Linked DNA regions of Nitratireductor mangrovi. The protein of the gene in region 2 interacts with the protein of the main gene of each other region in a pairwise test. Links are inferred from orthologs where the notes say so. Each region holds a gene or a part of one and is shown on either strand. Other genes may lie near its edges.

Region 1 (7,355 bases), 1.7 Mb from region 2 along the record:
CCAGGGACGTGCCGGCCTCCGAGGTGCTTTCCTTCATCCAGGAGAACCTTCCGGAATGACGAGCGAATTGTGGGTGACAGGCGGGGTCATCCTTTTCCTGATCATGCTGTCCTTCCTGTTCTCGGGCAGCGAGACCGGCATGACGGCGGCGTCGCGGGCTAGGCTGCATTCGCTGGCGGCCGGCGGCGACCGGCGCGCGGCCATGGTCGAGAAGCTGATCGAGCGCAAGGACCGCCTTGTCGGCGCACTGCTGATCGGCAACAATCTGGTCAACATCCTCGCCTCGGCGCTCGCCACCAGCCTGCTCCTGACGCTGTTTGGCGAGGCGGGCGTGGTCTACGCCACGCTGGCGATGACCGTCATCCTGGTCATCTTCTCCGAAATCCTGCCCAAGTCGCTGGCGCTTTTCCGTCCGGAACAATTCGCGCTCATCGTCTCGCCCTTCGCGCGCGCCGTCGTTTTCGTGTTCGGGCCGGTCTCCTCGGTCGCCAACTGGATCGTGCGCGGCATCCTGAGCCTTTTCGGCATCAATCTCGGCCGCGACGCGCCGATGGTGTCCGCGCATGAGGAACTGCGCGGCACCGTCGAGGTGCTGCATCGCGAGGGCGCCTTCATCAAGCAGGAGCGCGACCGGGTCGGCGGCCTGCTCGACCTTGCCGAGCTCGAGGTTTCCGACGTGATGATCCACCGCACCGCGATGCGACTGGTCAATGCCGACGATCCGGCCGAGCAGGTGGTGCGCGAAATCCTGCAGAGCCCCTATACGCGCATGCCGGTCTATCGCAATTCCACCGACAACATCGTCGGCGTGGTGCATTCCAAGGACCTGTTGCGGGCGCTGCACGACGTCGACAACGAGCCGCGCCGCATCGACATCACCAAGGTCGCCAGCAAGCCGTGGTTCGTGCCCGACACCACCACGCTGCACGACCAGTTGAACGCCTTCCTGCGCAAGAAGGCGCATGTGGCGATCGTCGTCGACGAATATGGCGAGGTCGAGGGCCTGGTCACGCTCGAGGACATCATCGAGGAGATCGTCGGCGAGATCGCCGACGAGCACGATGTCGACATGCAGGGCGTCAAGCAGGAAGCCGACGGCTCGATCGTCGTCGACGGCTCGGTGCCGATCCGCGATCTCAACCGCGCGCTCGACTGGAACCTGCCCGACGAGGAGGCGACGACGATCGCCGGCCTCGTCATTCACGAGGCGCAGACCATCCCGGAGGAAAAGCAGGCCTTCACCTTCCACGGCAAGCGCTTCGTCGTCATGAAGCGCGACCGCAACAGGATCATGCGGCTGAGGATACGCGACGCCGGCCAGTAGCGTCCGGTCGCTGCCGCATCGCGGTCAGCGCCGTGTCTTTTCGCCCGGAGCCGTCGGTTCGATCGCCAGTGCGTGAAGGCCGGCGCGCAGTTGGTCGGCCAGCGCCTCGTTGACTGCGCGGTGGCGCTCGACCCGGCTCATGCCGGCAAAGGCTGCCGACACGATGCGGACGCGGAAATGGGTTTCGCCGGTGCCGTCGAAAGTTTCCTCGCGGCCGTGCTCGACATGATGATGGCCGGCGTGGAGATGGCTTTCGTTGATGACGTCAAGGCTTTCGGGCGCGAAGCGCTCGCGCAGCTTGGCTTCGATCGCGGTCTGGATGCTCATTGCAGGGTCTCTCCTGGGTGGCCGCCAATCGCGCCGTGCTTTTCGCACGACAATGGCCAAATCACCCGCCTACGGGGATCGAAGCTCAAATGTCAATTCTTGTATCCGGGTGCGAAGCACCCATAATCGGGGGCGCATGAAGCTGGATTCGAAATATTTCGACAGGATTCGCGTGCGGCCCGACCCGGACGCGGAGCTGAAGTCGCGCGCGCCGCGCTGCCAGTGGGACGGCTGTGCCGAGGCCGGCCTCCACCGGGCGCCGGTCGGGCGCATGCGCGAGGGCGAATATTTCCGCTTCTGCCTCGACCATGTGCGCCAGTACAACAAGGGCTACAACTACTTTTCCGGCTTGGCCGACACCGAGATCGCGCGCTTCCAGAAGGAGGCGCTGACCGGCCACCGCCCGACCTGGGCCATGGGCGGCAATTCGCAGGCGCGTTCCAGCCCGGATTTCGCCGACAAGCGCTCCGGCCGCGCCGGCTACTACAAGCGCGTGCGCGACCCGTTCAACCTGTTCGGAGACGCCGAGGCGCCGCCGCGGCCGCGCCAGCGCAAGGTCAAGCCGCTGGAGGCCAGGGCACTCGAAACGCTGGGCCTCGACCAGAATGCGGCTGGCGCCGACATAAAGGCGCGCTATAAGGAACTTGTGAAGCGCCACCATCCGGATGCGAATGGCGGCGACCGGGGTTCGGAAGACCGGTTCCGCGACGTGATCCAGGCCTACCGGGTGCTCAAACAATCCGGTTTCTGTTGAGGCCGAGGTCTGGTAAGCACTGCCCCCGAATTTGTAGGTAACGGACGGCGACGCCCTCGCGACTGCGGCGCGCTGGAGGCATGATGAACAAGATCGACCGCGATATCGCCAATCTCCCTGACACCACCGTCTCGGTGAAGGACACCTTCGGGTTCGATTCCGACATGGTGGTGCCGGCCTATTCGGTGGCCGACCCGCACGTGCCGGACATCGATCCGGACTATCTGTTCGACCACGACACCACGCTCGCCATCCTCGCAGGCTTCGCCTTCAACCGCCGCGTGATGATTTCCGGCTATCACGGGACCGGCAAGTCGACCCATATCGAGCAGGTCGCCGCCCGGCTCAACTGGCCCTGCGTGCGCGTCAATCTCGACAGCCATGTCAGCCGCATCGACCTCGTCGGCAAGGACGCCATCGTGGTCAAGGAAGGCAAGCAGGTCACCGAGTTCCGCGACGGCATCCTGCCCTGGGCCTACCAGCACAATGTCGCGCTTTGTTTCGACGAATATGATGCCGGCCGCCCCGACGTCATGTTCGTCATCCAGCGCGTGCTGGAATCGTCCGGCCGGCTGACCCTGCTCGACCAGAGCCGCGTCATCCGCCCGCATCCGGCCTTCCGCCTCTTCGCCACCGCCAACACGGTCGGCCTGGGCGACACCACCGGGCTCTATCACGGCACCCAGCAGATCAACCAGGCGCAGATGGACCGCTGGTCGATCGTCACCACGCTCAACTACCTGCCGCACGACAACGAGGTCGACATCGTGCTGGCCAAGGCCAAGCACTACCGCAACGACAAGGGCCGCGACATCGTCAACAAGATGGTGCGGGTCGCCGACATGACGCGCTCGGCCTTCATGAACGGCGACCTCGCCACCGTGATGAGCCCGCGCACCGTCATCACCTGGGCCGAGAACGCCGAGATCTTCGGCAATGTCGGCCACGCCTTCCGGCTCACCTTCCTCAACAAGTGCGACGAGCTCGAACGCGCCCTGGTGGCCGAGTTCTACCAGCGCGCCTTCGGCGAGGAACTGAAGGAATCGGCGGCCAACGTGGTCCTGGGCTGACGCGGCAAGCGATGGCGGGTCCGGGCGACAACCAGCGCGGCGGCAAGCCGAGGACGGCAAGCGAGGCGGAAGCCTTCAAGCGCGCCGTCTCGGTGTGCATGCGCGCGATCGCCGGCGACAACGAGCTCGAAGTCTCCTTCGCCAAGGACAAGCCGGCGCTGACCGGCGAGCGGGCCAGGCTGCCGGAGCTTTCCAAGCGGCCGACGGCCAACGACGTCTCGGTGACCCGCGGGCTCGGCGATTCCATGGCCTTGCGCCGCGCCTGCCACGACCGCGGCGTCCACACCCGGCTGGCCCCCGACGGCAAGCAGGCGCGCGCCGTGTTCGACGCCGTCGAGCAGGCGCGGGTCGAGGCGATCGGCGCCCGCGCCATGACCGGCGTCGCCGACAATCTCGCCGTCATGCTGGAGGACAAGTACCTCAAGGCCAACCTCGCCGCCGTCACCGAGATCGCCGACGCCCCCGTCGAGGAAGCGATTGCGCTGCTGGTGCGCGAAAAGCTCACCGGCAGCGCCATTCCGCAGAGCGGCCGCAAGCTGGTCGATCTCTGGCGCGGCTGGGTCGAGGACAAGGCCGGCGGCGACATCGCCCGGCTGGCCGAAAACATCGAGGACCAGAACGCCTTCGCCCGCACCGTGCGCGACATGCTGGTCTCCATGGACATGGCCGAGGAACTCGGCGACGAGGAGCAGTCGCAGGAGAGCGAGGACAGCGACGACCAGCCCGAGGGCGAGGACCAGAGCGAGGAGGGCACCGAACAGGAGCAGGGCAGCGACGATTCGCAGGCCGACGATTCCGAAGCCTCCGACGACGAGCAGGACAGCGGCGAGAGCGAATCGACCGACGCCACCGCCGAGGACGTCTCGGAAGAGGATTCCGACGACGCCGAGACGCCGGGCGAGGCCAAGCGGCCGGACCTGCCCTTCACCCAGCTGCCGCCCGATTTCGACTACAAGGTCTTCACCGGCGGCTTCGACGAGACCGTCGGCGCCGACGAATTGTGCGACGAGGAGGAGCTCGAGCGCCTGCGCGCCTTCCTCGACAAGCAGCTCGCCAACCTGCAGGGCGTCGTCGGCCGGCTCGCCAACCGGCTGCAGCGGCGGCTGATGGCGCAGCAGAACCGCTCCTGGGATTTCGACCTCGAGGAGGGCTATCTCGACACCGCGCGGCTCACCCGTGTGGTCATCGACCCCATGCAGCCGCTCTCCTTCAAGCAGGAGCGCGACACCAATTTCCGCGATACCGTCGTCACCCTGCTCCTCGACAATTCCGGCTCCATGCGCGGCCGCCCGATCACGGTCGCGGCCACCTGCGCCGACATCCTGGCGCGCACGCTCGAGCGCTGCGGCGTCTCGGTCGAGATCCTCGGCTTCACCACGCGGGCGTGGAAGGGCGGCCAGGCGCGCGAGAAATGGCTCAAGGACGGCAAGCCCGCCAATCCCGGCCGCCTCAACGATCTCAGGCACATCATCTACAAGTCGGCCGACGCGCCGTGGCGGCGGGCGCGGCGCAATCTCGGCCTGATGATGCGCGAGGGGCTGCTCAAGGAAAACATCGACGGCGAGGCGCTTCTGTGGGCGCACAACCGCCTGATCGGCCGCCGCGAACAGCGCCGCATCCTGATGATGATCTCCGACGGCGCCCCGGTCGACGATTCCACCCTGTCGGTCAATCCCGGCAACTATCTCGAACGCCATCTGCGCGCCGTCATCGAGATGATCGAGATGCGCTCGCCGGTCGAGCTGATCGCCATCGGCATTGGCCATGACGTGACGCGTTATTACCGCCGCGCCGTCACCATCGTCGACGCCGAGGAACTGGCCGGCGCCATGACCGAGCAGCTCGCCTCGCTGTTCGAGGAAGAGACCGGCCAGGGCGAACGCCGTTCCGCGCGGCCGATGCGCCGGGCGAGCTGACGCGGGTGGCCGGGCGGCGCCTTTTCCTTCTCGCCTGCGGGCTTGCCGCCGCATTCCTTGCGCCGCCGCCGGCGGCACGCGCCGAGCCGGCCAAGGTCGAGAAATTCGCTGTCAGCGCGCGGCCGATCCGCAATTTCCAGCTCGGCTCGACCGAAAGCCGTTTCGGGCCGCTGGAGTTCGTCGGCGGGCTCGAGCTCAATTCCGGCTCGTGGGATTTCGGCGCGCTCTCCGGTTTCCGCTTCCTCGACCCGGGTTCGCGTTTCGTCGGCGTCACCGACACCGGATTCTGGTACTTCGGCGCCATCGAGCGTGATGCCGAAGGCCGGCCCTCCGGCGTTGCCGATTTTTCCATGCAGCAGATGGTCGACGGCAATGGCGATATCATCGGCGAGAAATGGACCACCGACGCCGAGGGCCTCGCGGTCCGCGACGGCATCGCCACGGTCGGCTTCGAGCGCGCGCACCGGCTGTCGGAGTTCCGGCTGACGCCCGACGACATGAAGGGCCCGCTGCGCGATCTCGACTTCGTCGTGCCGGCCTACGAACTGCGCCGCAACCGCGGTTTCGAGACCGTCGTCCACAGTCCCGCCGACAGCGCCCATGCCGGGGCCCGCATCGTCGTCTCCGAAAAGAGCCTCGACAAGAAGGGCGACATTTTCGGCGCCGTCATCGAGGGTCCGACGAAGGGCATCTTCACCGTGGCGCGCAGCGACGGGTTCGACATCACCGACGGCGCCTTCCTGCCCGGCGGCGATCTCCTCCTGCTCGAACGCAGCTATTCGGTCGCCAGGGGGGTGGCGATCCGGCTCAAGCGCATTGCCGGCGACGCCATCCGCAAGGGCAATCGCGCCGACGGCGCGGTGCTCTTGGAAGCCAATATGGGCTACCAGATCGACAACATGGAAGGCCTCGACGTCTGGCGCCGCGCCGACGGCGCCACCATGGTGTCGCTGATTTCCGACGACAACCACTCCATCCTGCAGCGCAATCTCTACCTGGAATTCCGCCTGCACGGGGATTGATGGTGGGCGATCCTCCCCCGTTTACGGGGGGTGAGGACGCGGTCGCCGAAGGTGATCGATCGACAACGATTTGTCGATCTAAGCGACGAACGCCCGGAGCCGAAGCGGAGGGCCGGGACCACGAAGTGGTGGAGGGGGGCGCAAGGACCAGCCATTTCCTTCGCAGGGCGTGCGCGAAGGAGCGCGAACATCTCCCTCATCCTCCCCTCAAAAGAGGCTCTGCGCGGCCGTAATCTGGGGGTGGCGGTGTGGGCCCCTCACGCGACCTTGCCGCGCAGCGCCGCCAGTTCGCCCTCGAGTTCGGCGATGCGGCCCTTCAGCTGGTCGATCGCCGGCGTGATTTCCTCGATGGTGAAACGCTCGACGATGTGCTGCGGGCAGTTCCAGTCGAAGGCGTCGATATCGACCACGAGCCCGCGCTCCACCACCGCGCCGTAGCCGTCGTCGCTCAGGCTCGCGCGCAGCTCGTCGTCCGCCGTCAGGTCGACGCTGCGCACCCGGCCCAGGAGCTTGAGCCGGGCGCGGTTGGCATAATCCATGAAGAAAAAGGCGGCGCGGGCGTCGTCGGCGAGGTTGCCAACGCTCACATATTGCAGATTGCCGCGATAGTCGGCGAAGCCGAGCCGGCGTTCGGACAGCACCTTGACGAAGCCGCGCGGCCCGCCCCGGTGCTGCAGGTAGGGCCAGCCGCTGGCCGAGATCGTCGCCATGTAGAAGGAATCGCGTGCTGCGATGAAGGCCGCCTCGGGGCCGCCCAGCCGGTCGGCGTCCGCGGGCACGTCCTCGGTGCGGGCATAGGCCCGGCGGCTGCCGGCGGTCTCCTGCACCGATTTCACGGCGGGAGTGAAAAGCTGCTGGCGGTAGCGTGCGGTCATGGCTGCTGGACCTTTCGGGAACGGGCTGGCCCCGCCTCGGCGGCGAGGATGTCGGGAAGTTCGTCGA
Region 2 (11,854 bases):
CTCGCGGGTGAAGCGCCAGCTCAATTTCGACAGGTTGCGCGAATTCGCAATCAAAAACCTGGGCGACGCCGCCGCCTATCACACGGCGCGCGGCGATCCCAATCATGACGTCTATCGCCGTATCCACGAACGCTGCGCCGAGACCTTGCAGGCGCTCGAAGACGACACCTTCGAAGCCGCACCGCTGGTCGTGCTCGCCCATTCCATGGGCGGGCACGTCATGTCCAACCACATCTGGGACCGACAGAGCGACGCCCGCCTGAGCGTGGCGCGTGTCTCCAGCTGCAATACGATCGCTTCCTTCGTCACCTTCGGCTGCAACATTCCGCTCTTCACCTTTGCCTACAGCTACGACCAGATCTTTCCGATCGCCGATCCGGGCAGCGGGCTGCCCGATCATCTGCGCCCCAGGAGGTGGTGGCTTAACGTCTACGACAAGGACGACGTGCTGGGCTATCCGCTGGCCAATCTAGGGGCCGGCTACAAGAAGCTGAAGGATGCCGGAGCGCTGGCCGACCGGCAGATCAATGCCGGCGGCTGGCTGACGTCATGGAACCCGCTGTCGCACAACGGCTATTGGCGCGACAGCGATTTCGTCGACGAGGTCGCGAAGATACTCGTTCGCCTGCTGAAGCAGGTATGACTGGCGTCAGGCCATCGCCTTCTGCAGGTTCTCGTCGATCTTGTCGAGGAACCCGGTGGTGGAAAGCCAAGGCTGGTCCGGGCCGATCAGCAGCGCCAGATCCTTGGTCATGAATCCTGATTCCACCGTCTGGACGCAGACTTTTTCCAGAGTCCCCGCAAACTTCGCCAGCGCTTCGTTGTCGTCGAGCTTGGCGCGGTGGGCAAGCCCACGGGTCCAGGCGAAAATCGAGGCGATCGAATTGGTCGAGGTCTCCTCGCCCTTCTGATGCTGGCGATAGTGGCGCGTGACCGTGCCGTGCGCGGCTTCGGCCTCGACGGTCTTGCCGTCCGGCGTCATCAGCACGGACGTCATCAGGCCGAGCGAGCCGAAGCCCTGCGCCACGGTGTCGGACTGAACGTCGCCGTCATAGTTCTTGCAGGCCCAGACATAACCGCCCGACCATTTGAGGTTGGCGGCGACCATGTCGTCGATCAGCCGGTGCTCGTACCAGATCTTCTTTTCCTTGAACTTGGCCTCGAACTCGGCCTCGTAGATCTCCTGGAAGATGTCCTTGAAGCGCCCGTCATAGACCTTCATGATCGTGTTCTTGGTCGACAGATAGACCGGATAGCCGCGCTGCAACCCGTAATTCAGGGAGGCGCGGGCGAAGTCGCGGATGGAATCGTCGAGATTGTACATCGCCATCGCAACGCCCGAAGACGGCGCGTCGAAGACCTCGTGCTCGATCGTCTGGCCGTCCTCGCCGACGAACTTGATGGTCAGCTTGCCCTTGCCGGGGAACCTGAAATCGGTCGCGCGGTATTGGTCGCCATAGGCGTGACGGCCGACGATGACCGGCTTGGTCCAGCCGGGAACCAGCCGCGGCACGTTCTTCATGATGATCGGCTCGCGGAAGATGACGCCGCCGAGAATGTTGCGGATGGTGCCGTTGGGGGAGCGGTACATGCGCTTTAGGTTGAACTCCTCCACGCGCGCTTCGTCCGGCGTGATGGTAGCGCATTTCACGCCGACGCCGTGTTCGCGGATCGCGTTGGCGGCGTCGACGGTCACCTGGTCGTCGGTGGCGTCGCGGTGCTCGATGCCGAGATCGAAATATTGGAGGTCGATGTCGAGATAGGGGTGGATCAGCTTGTCCTTGATGAACTGCCAGATGATGCGGGTCATCTCGTCGCCGTCGAGTTCGACGACGGGATTGTCCACCTTGATCTTCGCCATGGAAAGTCCTCGTTTTCTAGAAATCGCGACCGTACGGCCGGGGTGCCTGGGAATGGGTTGCGGCCCCTATATCAAAGCCGTCAGGGGCGCGCAAACGGGACGAAAATCGCCACTGAGGCGCAGGCCGCCGCTTTATGCACGCCGCCTCGCTTGCGTTGTCGTTGAGGGTGTTCGATCCTTGCCGCGGCAGAACGGAGGAAGGTGTGAGCGCCCCCGAATTCTTTGCGGTTGATACCGGCGAGGTCACTTTGAATTGCGCCGCGCTCGGGGCTCCTGGGAAGCCACTGGTGATTTGCCTGCATGGCTTCCCCGAATATTGGGCCGCCTGGCGTGCCGTGATGGAGGCGCTTTGTAAAGACTTCCGTCTGGTCGCCCCGGACCAGCGCGGCTTCAACCTCTCCTCCAAACCGGAAGGCGTCGACAGCTACCGAGCCCGTCACATGGTGGCCGACCTTGATAAGCTCGCAGAGCAGCTGAGCCCGGATCAGCCTTTCGTCCTTGCCGGCCATGACTGGGGCGCTTCGGTTGCCTATGCCTATGCGTTCGCGCGCCCGGAACGGGTCAGTCATCTGATCATCGCCAACGGCGTTCACCCGGCCGTCTTCCAGCGCGCGATCTTTGAGGACGAGGGCCAGCGCGCGGCCAGCCAGTACATCAACACCCTGCGCGCCGAAGGTGCCGAGGCGCGGATGGCTGCGGACGGCTATCGGCGAACGCTGCGCATGATCGAAGGTTTTTCGAAGACGGACTGGATGACGCCTGAAACGAGGAGCGAGTATGTCGCCGCGTGGTCGCAGCCGGGCGCGATGACCGCGATGCTCAACTGGTACCGCGCCTCGCCCATCATTGTGCCCGAACCAGGCGCGCCGTCAGAGGAAAGTTTCGTGCTGACGCTGCCCGACGAGGCCGTAGCGGTGCGCATGCCGCATCTGGTGTTGTGGGGCGAGGACGACGAGGCGCTGCGGCCTGCCTGCGTCGAGGGACTGCCGCGTTACGCTCCCAGTCTGGTCGTTCGCCGCGTGCCCGGTGCCGGTCACTGGATCCTGCACGAAAAGCCGGCACTTGTTGCGCAGGCAATACGCGAGTTTGTCGCAACCGGCTGAACCTATTTCTTTTGTTTGGGCGGCAAAGCGCCGACAAACCGGGTCGCGGTCGCGATCCACTCGAGGATTGCGGCATCGCTCGCCAGCTTTTCTGCCGCGACGATCACGAAACCCTTCATCGGCCGGCCAGTGAAGTCCATCCGCCTTGCTTCCGGCCGCGCCAGTGCTTCAGCTTCCTGCTCGGGGCCGACGCGGAACATTGCATCACCATCCTTCATGGTGCCGCACAACATGTTGCCGTTGAGCGTGAAGCAGATGCCGCCGAACATGCGGATTTCACCCGTGTTGGGATCGTCCGCCATGAGGGCGCGCATCCGGTCTGCTATTGCCGCGGTCATCGCTTCCTCTGACCGTGCTTCTCTTTCCTGCCCGAATGTGGCAGGGACGCTGCCTGCGCGCAATTTGCCGGAAGGACGGAATGGCAGAGCAAGACGGGCGGCTTGCAACCGAGGGGCCGGCGATCATTCTGGTCGAGCCGCAGCTCGGCGAGAATATCGGCATGGTGGCGCGCGCGATGGCGAATTTCGGACTGTCCGAACTACGCCTGGTCAACCCGCGCGACGGCTGGCCGAACGAGAAGGCGCGTGCCGCCGCCAGCCGCGCCGACCATGTGATCGACGCAACCACGCTCCACGACACGACCGCGGACGCGGTCGCTGATCTCAATTTCGTCTTCGCGACCACGGCGCGCGCCCGAGATGGCTTCAAACCAGTACGAAGCCCGGTGGAGGCGGGCAGAGCGCTTCGGTTGCGCGGCGGTGATGGCCAGCGAACGGGTATTCTGTTCGGGCGCGAGAAATTCGGGCTCTCCAACGAGGAAGTTTCGCTCGCCGACGAGATCGTCACCTTCCCGGTCAACCCCGCATTCTCGTCCCTCAACATCGCCCAAGCTGTGCTCCTGATGTCCTATGAGTGGATGAAATCGGGGCTTGAGGATGAAACGGCGACCGCTTTTGCCGGACCGGAGATGACGCCGGCACGCAAGGAGACCCTTGAGAGCTTTCTCGGTCACCTGGAAAACGCACTCGAAGCTCGCGGCTACTTCAGACCGCCGGAAAAAAAGCCAAAAATGGCCGCGAACCTGCGCTCCGTGCTGACCAGGCCGGGATTCTCGGATACCGAGATCAAGCTTCTGCGCGGTGTCCTGTCGTCGCTCGACTATTTCTCGCCGGCGGAGCCGCGTGGATCGGGCTATCCGGAGCGCAAGGCACGCGCCGACCGCGCGACAGGCCGCGACGTGAACCCCGAAGACGAGACCGGCCATGGCTGAGCGGCCGGTGCTGGTATTCGATTCCGGTATCGGCGGGCTCACCGTCTTGCGCGAGGCGCGGGTGCTCATGCCGGACCGCCGCTTCGTCTACGTTGCCGACGATGCCGCCTTTCCCTATGGCGCCTGGGACGAGCCGGCCTTGCACCGGCATATCATCACGCTGTTCGGACAGCTGCTGCAGGCGCACGATCCCGAGGTCTCTGTCATTGCATGTAATACAGCCTCGACGCTGGTTATCGACGCGCTGCGCGAAGCCTATCCGGGCCGGCTGTTCGTCGGTACTGTGCCGGCCATCAAGCCGGCGGCCGAGAGGACGCGATCCGGCCTCGTGTCCGTCCTGGCGACGCCGGGGACGGTGAAAAGGCAATATACGCGTGACCTTATCCGCGAATGGGCCGCAAAATGCCATGTCCGGCTGGTCGGCAGCGTCGGGCTTGCCGCATTGGCCGAAGCATATATTCGCGACGGCTTCGTTGACGAGGATATGGTGCGAGCCGAGATCGAGCCGTGCTTCGTCGAGCGCGACGGGCGGCGCACGGATATCGTCGTTCTTGCCTGCACGCATTATCCGTTTCTGGTCAACCGCATGCGCAAGACCGCGCCGTGGCCCGTCGACTGGATCGACCCTGCGGAAGCGATCGCACGTCGGGCCCTGTCGCTGCTGGGGCGCGGGGAACCTGAAGACCGTCTCGCCAACGGCCCTGATCCGGCCATCTTCACTTCCGGAAAGGCCGACGCCGCGATCCGCCGCGTCGTCCAGGGCTTTGGCCTGGCCCTTCGCGACTAGACTGCAAGCCACTTCATCGTGGCACGCCATCCGCGGGAAAACGGTCGGCATAGGCCGACAGGTAGCTGCCGCCCTTGGCGAGGCCGAGCTTGTCGGTGAATTCCTTCAGCTTATTGGCGTCGTCAAGCGTCAGGTAGCCATCCTCGCCCCCGACAATCACCGGGTAGAGCGGATTGCCAGGCATGCGGTTTCCGACGAATGCCGCCAGTTCGGGCTTTTGCCGATTGACGTCGGCCACGGTCCGGAAGGCGGCGTCGAGATCGGCATGCGACGACACGATCACCCAATAGCGCTCGGCCTTGGGGTCGGGCAGATCCTGGATGCCGAGCAATATCTTGAGTCCGTCGAAAATCCCGCCACGGCCAGGCGCATTGACGGTCTGGGCATGGGCCGTGGTGACGAAACCCGCATGATCGAGCGAGGCGACGTCGTTGAGCACCGCTTTCGTGGTCCAGGGCGCAATGATCGCCGGCGCGGATACGCCGATGGCGAAAAGCTTCATGCGCAGGTTCTCGTCGGTCAGCCAGGCAACCACGGCGCCGAGAAACACCAGGATCGGCAAGACGATGAAGATGGTGACCTTCAGTTCGGTCGCCTCGACCCATTGCTCCTGCTCGACCAACTGGCTCAACTTGGCCGCATCGAGCGCCAGCAGCTTTGACATCCACGCCGCTAATCCGCCAAGCGCGCCGATGAAAGCTCGGATGATTCCATTCATCTCATCCTCCCTTTTGCGTGGGGTGGACAGGTTCGGAATATTAGCGTTGCGGTGGACAAGGCGCTGTGAAGCGGTTCACGGAACCGGCGCGCCGGGACTGCGTTTCCACATCGGTGCAACCGGAGATGAAGCCATGCCCGCCCAATCCAAGGCACAACAAAAAGCCGCCGGCGCGGCACTTGCTGCCAAGCGTGGCGAGATCGACCGCGATGAACTCGTGGGTGCCTCGCGCGAGATGTATGACTCGATGTCGAAGGCCGAACTGAAGGAACTCGCAGAGACAAAGCGCGAAGGCCTGCCGCCCAAGAAGGACGGTTGATCCAACTGCACACCGGAAATTTCGCCGGCATCAAACGAATGCCACATTCGGCGCTAAGGTTCCTTGCCAACGGAGGGGACGCTGCAACATCGTCCAATCCGGCATGCCGTTTGGCATGACGTAAACACGAAGCCATACTGGCGGGGGCGCTTGATGATTGCCGCAAAAGTCGGCGGTGATCTCGCGTGGAGGCCGGAGAGTGACGCGTTACTTGGACGAATCCAAACCATTCGCCGGGCGAAGGATGCGCTCGGCTTTCGATGAGCCAATCGCTGTTTTCCAATCATCTGCGCCACGCGCGGGCGCTGATGGTGTTGCGCTGCCGGCGTTGATTGCGTCGATGGTCGTCGGCGCCGGCGTCGCTATTGGCGTTCTTTTCGTTTCGAGCCAGTCCGGCTCCGCCACCCCCGAGGCGACAGACACCCCCGCTCAGGTCGCGGCCGCGTCGGCGCAAGTCGTGGACGAAGCGCCGGTTGAGAAGCCCGATGGCAACGCTGAGGTGGCGCTGCGGGAACCCATTGCGGAACCGGTCGTTGCGCCCGAGCGCCTGGCCGCTGCAACGAGTGCGCCTATCGGTACCGATGATTCTCCGCTGGGAAGCGACAATCCGCGGTGGGCCGTGAGAACGGGGGCTGACAAGCATGCCGCCGTCGCCGCTATTGCCGCTCTTGCCGATGCCAGGAATGAAGAGGGACCGAAAGAGGCCGGACGAGAACTGGGCTACGCCACCGCGGCGGTCGATGCCGAGCAGCCGCTCGAGGTTGAGCAGGAAGCTGCTCCCGCGCCGAAAATCGCCGAGCCCAAGCCGGCAGCCGCGGCCCCGGCCGAGAAGAAGCCCGAAGCGGCGGCACCGCCAGCTGCAAGCAGCAGGGCGCGCGTGACCACCGCCGTGAACATGCGCCGCGGGCCGGACAACGGTGCGGGGGTCGTTGCCGTCATACCGGGCGGGGCGGAGATCGGCATCATCGAATGCCGCATCTGGTGTCATGTCGAACATGACGGCCGCAACGGTTACATCTTCAAGCGCTTCGTTCGCCAGCAGGTTCGGGCGGAACCGCAAACCGCCAAGTCGGATGATCGGGCGCCGACCCCGGAAGAAATGAAGGCCGACATCGCCAACCACCGCCTGGCGCAACGCGGAGGCCGTTGACATTTTTCACGCGATCGCCTAACGACCGCGCAAGCACCGGCTCGCAAGGGCCGGTGCTTTTCAATGACGTGTCCCGCGGATTCCTGCTCCATCGTGCGCAGGCGATCCTGTCAGGCCTCGAAAACGGAGGCCAGAGGAGGGCGCGTTTCCTTCGCCCGGTGCGTGAGGCGCCGGGTGCAACGTTTTGAAAGGAAATGCGATGAGCAAGCGCGAATCGTCCAAATACAAGCTCGACCGCCGTCTCGGCGAAAACATCTGGGGCCGCCCCAAGTCGCCGGTCAACCGCCGTGAGTACGGCCCGGGCCAGCATGGCCAGCGCCGCAAGGGCAAGCTGTCCGATTTCGGCCTGCAGCTGCGCGCCAAGCAGAAGCTGAAGGGTCATTACGGCGATATTTCCGAAAAGCAGTTCCGACGCACCTACGAGGAAGCCAACCGCCGCAAGGGGGATACCTCGGAGAACCTGATCGGGCTGCTGGAGTCGCGCCTCGACGCCGTCGTCTATCGTGCCAAGTTCGTGCCGACGATCTTCGCCGCGCGCCAGTTCATCAACCACGGCCACATCCAGGTGAATGGCCGTCGCGTGAACATCTCCTCCTATCGCTGCCGTCCCGGCGACGTGGTCACCGTGCGTGAGCGGTCGCGCGAACTGACGATCGTGCTCGAGGCCGTACAACTCGCCGAGCGTGACGTGCCCGACTATATCGATGCCGATCACTCCAAGATGACCGCGACCTTCGCTCGCGTGCCGCAACTGGCCGATGTGCCCTATGCGGTGCATATGGAGCCGAACCTGGTCGTCGAGTATTACTCGCGCTAGGGTTCCGCTACGTCAGCTTTCAGGAAAGGCGGCCGGAGAGTCGCCTTTTTTGTTGAGTTGGGGGACTCTATCAACCGCAGCTCGGGCATATCCGGGACGGCGCGCTGATCCAGCCGCGGTGGCCGGGCGCTTGCATCGCCATGCTCGCGCCGATATCAGCAGGCGATGACGTTGCAGGCTCCCTCGATCGAGATGACCGCTGGCGAGGCCACCGGCGCGCACGAGTTGTTCGCCGGCGCGCCGGCCACCGTCGAATTCAACAAGCTGCGCAAGCGGCTGGTCCGGAACGCTCGCCAGGCGATCGACGACTTCGCCATGGCGCGGAGCGGCGAGCGGTGGCTGGTGGCGCTGTCCGGCGGCAAGGACTCCTACGGTCTGCTTGCGATCCTGCTCGATCTCAAATGGCGCGGCCTCCTGCCCGTCGAGTTGCTGGCCTGCAACCTTGACCAGGGGCAGCCGAATTTCCCCAAGCACGTGTTGCCCGATTATCTGGCCTCGATCGGCGTGGCGCATCGCATCGAATACCAGGACACCTATTCGGTCGTCACGGACAAGATCCCCGAGGGCAATACCTATTGCTCGTTATGCTCGCGGCTGCGGCGAGGACATCTCTATCGCATCGCGCGCGAGGAAGGATGTTCGGCACTGGTGCTGGGCCATCATCGCGAGGATATCCTCGAAACCTTCTTCATGAACTTCTTCCATGGCGGGCGGCTCGCATCGATGCCGCCGAAGCTGGTCAATGACGAGGGCGACCTGTTCGTGCTGCGCCCGCTGGCCTACTGCGCCGAGGCCGACCTTGCCCGCTTCGCCGAGGCGATGGCGTTCCCGATTATTCCCTGCGACCTCTGCGGCAGCCAGGAAGGGCTGCAGCGCGGCACCATGAAGGAGATGCTCGACGGTATCGAGCGGCGCATGCCGGGCCGCAAGGACACCATGATCCGGGCGCTGGCGAATGTGCGGCCGAGCCATCTGCTCGACCGCTCACTGTTCGATTTTGCCGGTCTTGCGCGATCCGCTTCCGGGCTGGGCGATTAGACCGGCTGGTTCACCGTCTGGAACAGCCTGCCGCGTTCGGCGACAAGCACAGCCGCCAGCCCCAGAAGGGCGGCTGCGAAATACCCCCCAGAAAGCGGCGTCACCGTGCCGTCGAAGGCCTGGCCGATGATGGCGCCGAGAACACCCCCACCGAGCGTCTGGATGAAGCCTTGCGCTGAGGACGCCGTCCCGGCCACGTGCCCCAGCTCTTCGAGGGCCAGGGCATTGAAGTTGGAAACGATCCAGCTGAACTGCATCATCGCCAGGGCGAAGAGCGTCAGGAACAACCAGAACGGCACCGGCCCGGCCAGCGAGAGCAGAAATGCGGCCCCGGTCATGACCGCAAAGCCGACCAGCGCCGAATGGGCGAGACGCCGCATCCCGAAACGGCCGACGAGTCGCGAGTTCAGGAACGACGACAGCGCCATCAGGCCGGCGACAGCAGCGAAATAGACCGGAAACATCGTGCCGACCTGGTAGATGCCGACATAGACCTGCTGTGCGGAATTGATGAAGCCGAACAGCGCGCCGATAATGCCGGTGATCGCGATCGTGTAGCAGACCGAAAGCCGGTTGGAGAGCACGATCTTGAAGCCCTCGACAATAGAGGCTGGCGTGAAGGCTCGTCGATGTTCGGGCTTCAGCGTTTCCGGCAGGCGCAGCCAGGTCCAGACGGTGAAGACCAGCGACACGATGCCGATGAACAGAAACACCGCCGGCCATTCGAAAAACAGCAGCACTACCTGCCCGACACCGGGCGCCACGACCGGCACGATCATGAATACCATGAAGACCAGCGACATCACCTCGGCCATTGCGCGGCCGCCGAACGTGTCGCGGACGATCGAGACGGATATGACCCGCGTCGAGGCAGCGCCGAGGCCCTGGATGAACCGGAACAGGAGCAGCATGCCGAAACCTGGCGCGAACACGCAGGCAAAGGCGGCCACGACATAGACACCGAGGCCGATCAGAAGGGGCAGGCGCCGGCCGAAGCGGTCGGAAACCGGGCCGAAGACCAGCTGGGCAAGCCCGAAGCCGGTGATGTAGGCAGTGATGACATATTGGCGCGCGTTCTCGTCCTCCACACCGAGGCTGGCGCCGATCTGCTGCAATCCCGGCAGCATGACGTCAATCGCCAGTGCGTTGAGCGCCATGAGTGCGGCCGCAATGGCGATGAACTCCCAGCGCGGAATCGCGAGACGAGGCGCCTGCGTGCGGGCGGTCTGCTGGTCCATGACGATTGGTCCTGAGCGAATGCGGAAACGAAAATGCGCCGGAGGCCCGGCGCATTTCACCTACCGTCGCCCCGATCTGCGCCGGGGCGGCAACAATGATCGGAGAGTCAGGCGGCGCCTTTGGCGGCGACGCCCTTTTCGCCCAGGAACGGCTGTAACTCGCCAGCCTGGAACATCTCGCGGATGATATCGCAGCCGCCGACGAATTCGCCCTTAACGTAGAGCTGCGGGATCGTTGGCCAGTTGGAATATTCCTTGATGCCCTGACGAAGCTCGTCGGAAGTCAGCACGTTGATGCCCTTGTAGTCGACGCCGAGGTAATCGAGGATCTGCACGACCTGACCGGAAAAACCGCACTGCGGAAAGCCCGGCGTGCCCTTCATGAACAGCACGACGTCGTTGCCCTGAACTTCGCTGGAGATGAAATCGTTGATGCCTGCCATGGGGAGATCCTTTCTCGGCCGGGTGCAAGGCCCGGCGAAACAAATCGCTAGCCTTTATCTATTGTACATGCCCGCGCTTCGCAATCGTCGCCTGTCAGCAGTGCGACCAAGAGGTGCGGCAGAGCCCGGTCAGTCGGGGGCGCTTGTCTGAAGGGCAAGCGCGTGCAGGACGCCGCCCATCTTGCCCTTCAGGGCCTCGTAGACCATCTGGTGTTGCTGGACACGGCTCTTGCCGCGAAAGCTTTCCGCGACGACTTCGGCGGCATAATGGTCGCCGTCTCCTGCGAGATCGCGAATGGTCACCTTCGCGTCCGGGATCGCCTCCTTGATCATGCTTTGGATATCGTGCGCGTCCATGGCCATGGGGAAGATCCTCAGTCAGCGCCGTCCATGAAGCGCGGAAACCACGATTCGTGGGCGGCCTTCAACTCTCCCACCGATATGGCACGCGCCCCACCCAGTTTCAATTCGCTACCCCCGGTATTGCCGATCCAGGGCGCGAAGATGCCGATATCCACCGCACGCTCGGTCAGGAACCAGTCGATCTTGTCACGGGGTATCGTAACGAGGTAGCGGCCCTGGTCCTCGCCGAAAAACACCGGCATCGGCGACAGGTCGCGCAACTGGTTGACCGTGGCGCCAATCCCCGATGCCATCGCCATTTCCGCGAGCGCGACGGCAAGGCCACCGTCGGAGAGGTCGTGGACGGCCGTAACCGCGCCCTCGGCGATCAGTTCCCGAACGAAATCGCCGACCCGCCGCTCATGGTCGAGATCGACCGGCGGCGGCGGTCCGTCGCGGCGTCCATGGATGTCGCGCAGATAGATCGACTGGCCGAGATGAGTGCCCCAGGCAGCGGGCGCGCCGACCAGAACGATTGCCTCGTCCGCCGCGGCAAAGGCAGCCCTACGCATCAACGACCGATCGCGCAGCAGCCCGACGCCGCCGATCGTCGGCGTCGGCAGGATCGCCTGGCCGTTGGTTTCGTTGTAGAGTGAGACGTTTCCCGACACGATCGGGAAGTCGAGGGCTCGGCAGGCCTCGGCGATCCCTTGTACGGCGCGCACGAACTGGCCCATGATCTCGGGGCGTTCGGGATTGCCGAAATTG

Evidence for each region.
Region 1: the proteins of grxD (region 2) and FQ775_RS16280 interact in binary tests that used the Escherichia coli proteins (3 or more experiments, as listed by UniProt). The link is inferred for Nitratireductor mangrovi from one-to-one orthologs.

Annotation. Positions count from the first base shown.
Region 1 is NZ_CP042301.2:3,339,550-3,346,904, reverse strand. The notes cover bases 1-2,993. They hold FQ775_RS16280 (BolA family protein), read right to left. Parts: upstream 1,652-2,993; coding sequence 1,349-1,651; downstream 1-1,348. Other genes in these bases: cobS (cobaltochelatase subunit CobS), read left to right, coding at 2,489-2,993; FQ775_RS16275 (J domain-containing protein), read left to right, coding at 1,788-2,405; FQ775_RS16285 (HlyC/CorC family transporter), read left to right, coding at 56-1,324; aroB (3-dehydroquinate synthase), read left to right, coding at 1-59. Also shown: more of cobS, read left to right, coding at 2,994-3,475; cobaltochelatase subunit CobT, read left to right, coding at 3,487-5,391; FQ775_RS16260 (esterase-like activity of phytase family protein), read left to right, coding at 5,397-6,413; FQ775_RS16255 (pyridoxamine 5'-phosphate oxidase family protein), read right to left, coding at 6,671-7,288; FQ775_RS16250 (TetR/AcrR family transcriptional regulator), read right to left, coding at 7,285-7,355. UniProt on the Escherichia coli protein: Transcriptional regulator that plays an important role in general stress response. Has many effects on cell morphology, cell growth and cell division. Acts by regulating the transcription of many genes, including dacA (PBP-5), dacC (PBP-6), ampC and mreB.
Region 2 is NZ_CP042301.2:1,644,655-1,656,508, reverse strand. The notes cover bases 9,077-11,854. They hold grxD (Grx4 family monothiol glutaredoxin), read right to left. Parts: upstream 10,745-11,854; coding sequence 10,409-10,744; downstream 9,077-10,408. Other genes in these bases: purL (phosphoribosylformylglycinamidine synthase subunit PurL), read right to left, coding at 11,119-11,854; FQ775_RS08095 (BolA/IbaG family iron-sulfur metabolism protein), read right to left, coding at 10,874-11,107; FQ775_RS08105 (multidrug effflux MFS transporter), read right to left, coding at 9,077-10,301. In the rest of the region: FQ775_RS08160 (hypothetical protein), read left to right, coding at 1-643; FQ775_RS08155 (NADP-dependent isocitrate dehydrogenase), read right to left, coding at 650-1,861; FQ775_RS08150 (alpha/beta fold hydrolase), read left to right, coding at 2,065-2,964; FQ775_RS08145 (TfoX/Sxy family protein), read right to left, coding at 2,967-3,233; FQ775_RS08140 (RNA methyltransferase), read left to right, coding at 3,383-4,234; murI (glutamate racemase), read left to right, coding at 4,227-5,021; FQ775_RS08130 (hypothetical protein), read right to left, coding at 5,035-5,739; FQ775_RS08125 (DUF3008 family protein), read left to right, coding at 5,873-6,058; FQ775_RS08120 (SH3 domain-containing protein), read left to right, coding at 6,270-7,208; rpsD (30S ribosomal protein S4), read left to right, coding at 7,408-8,025; tRNA 2-thiocytidine(32) synthetase TtcA, read left to right, coding at 8,191-9,063; more of FQ775_RS08105, read right to left, coding at 9,060-9,076. UniProt on the Escherichia coli protein: Monothiol glutaredoxin involved in the biogenesis of iron-sulfur clusters.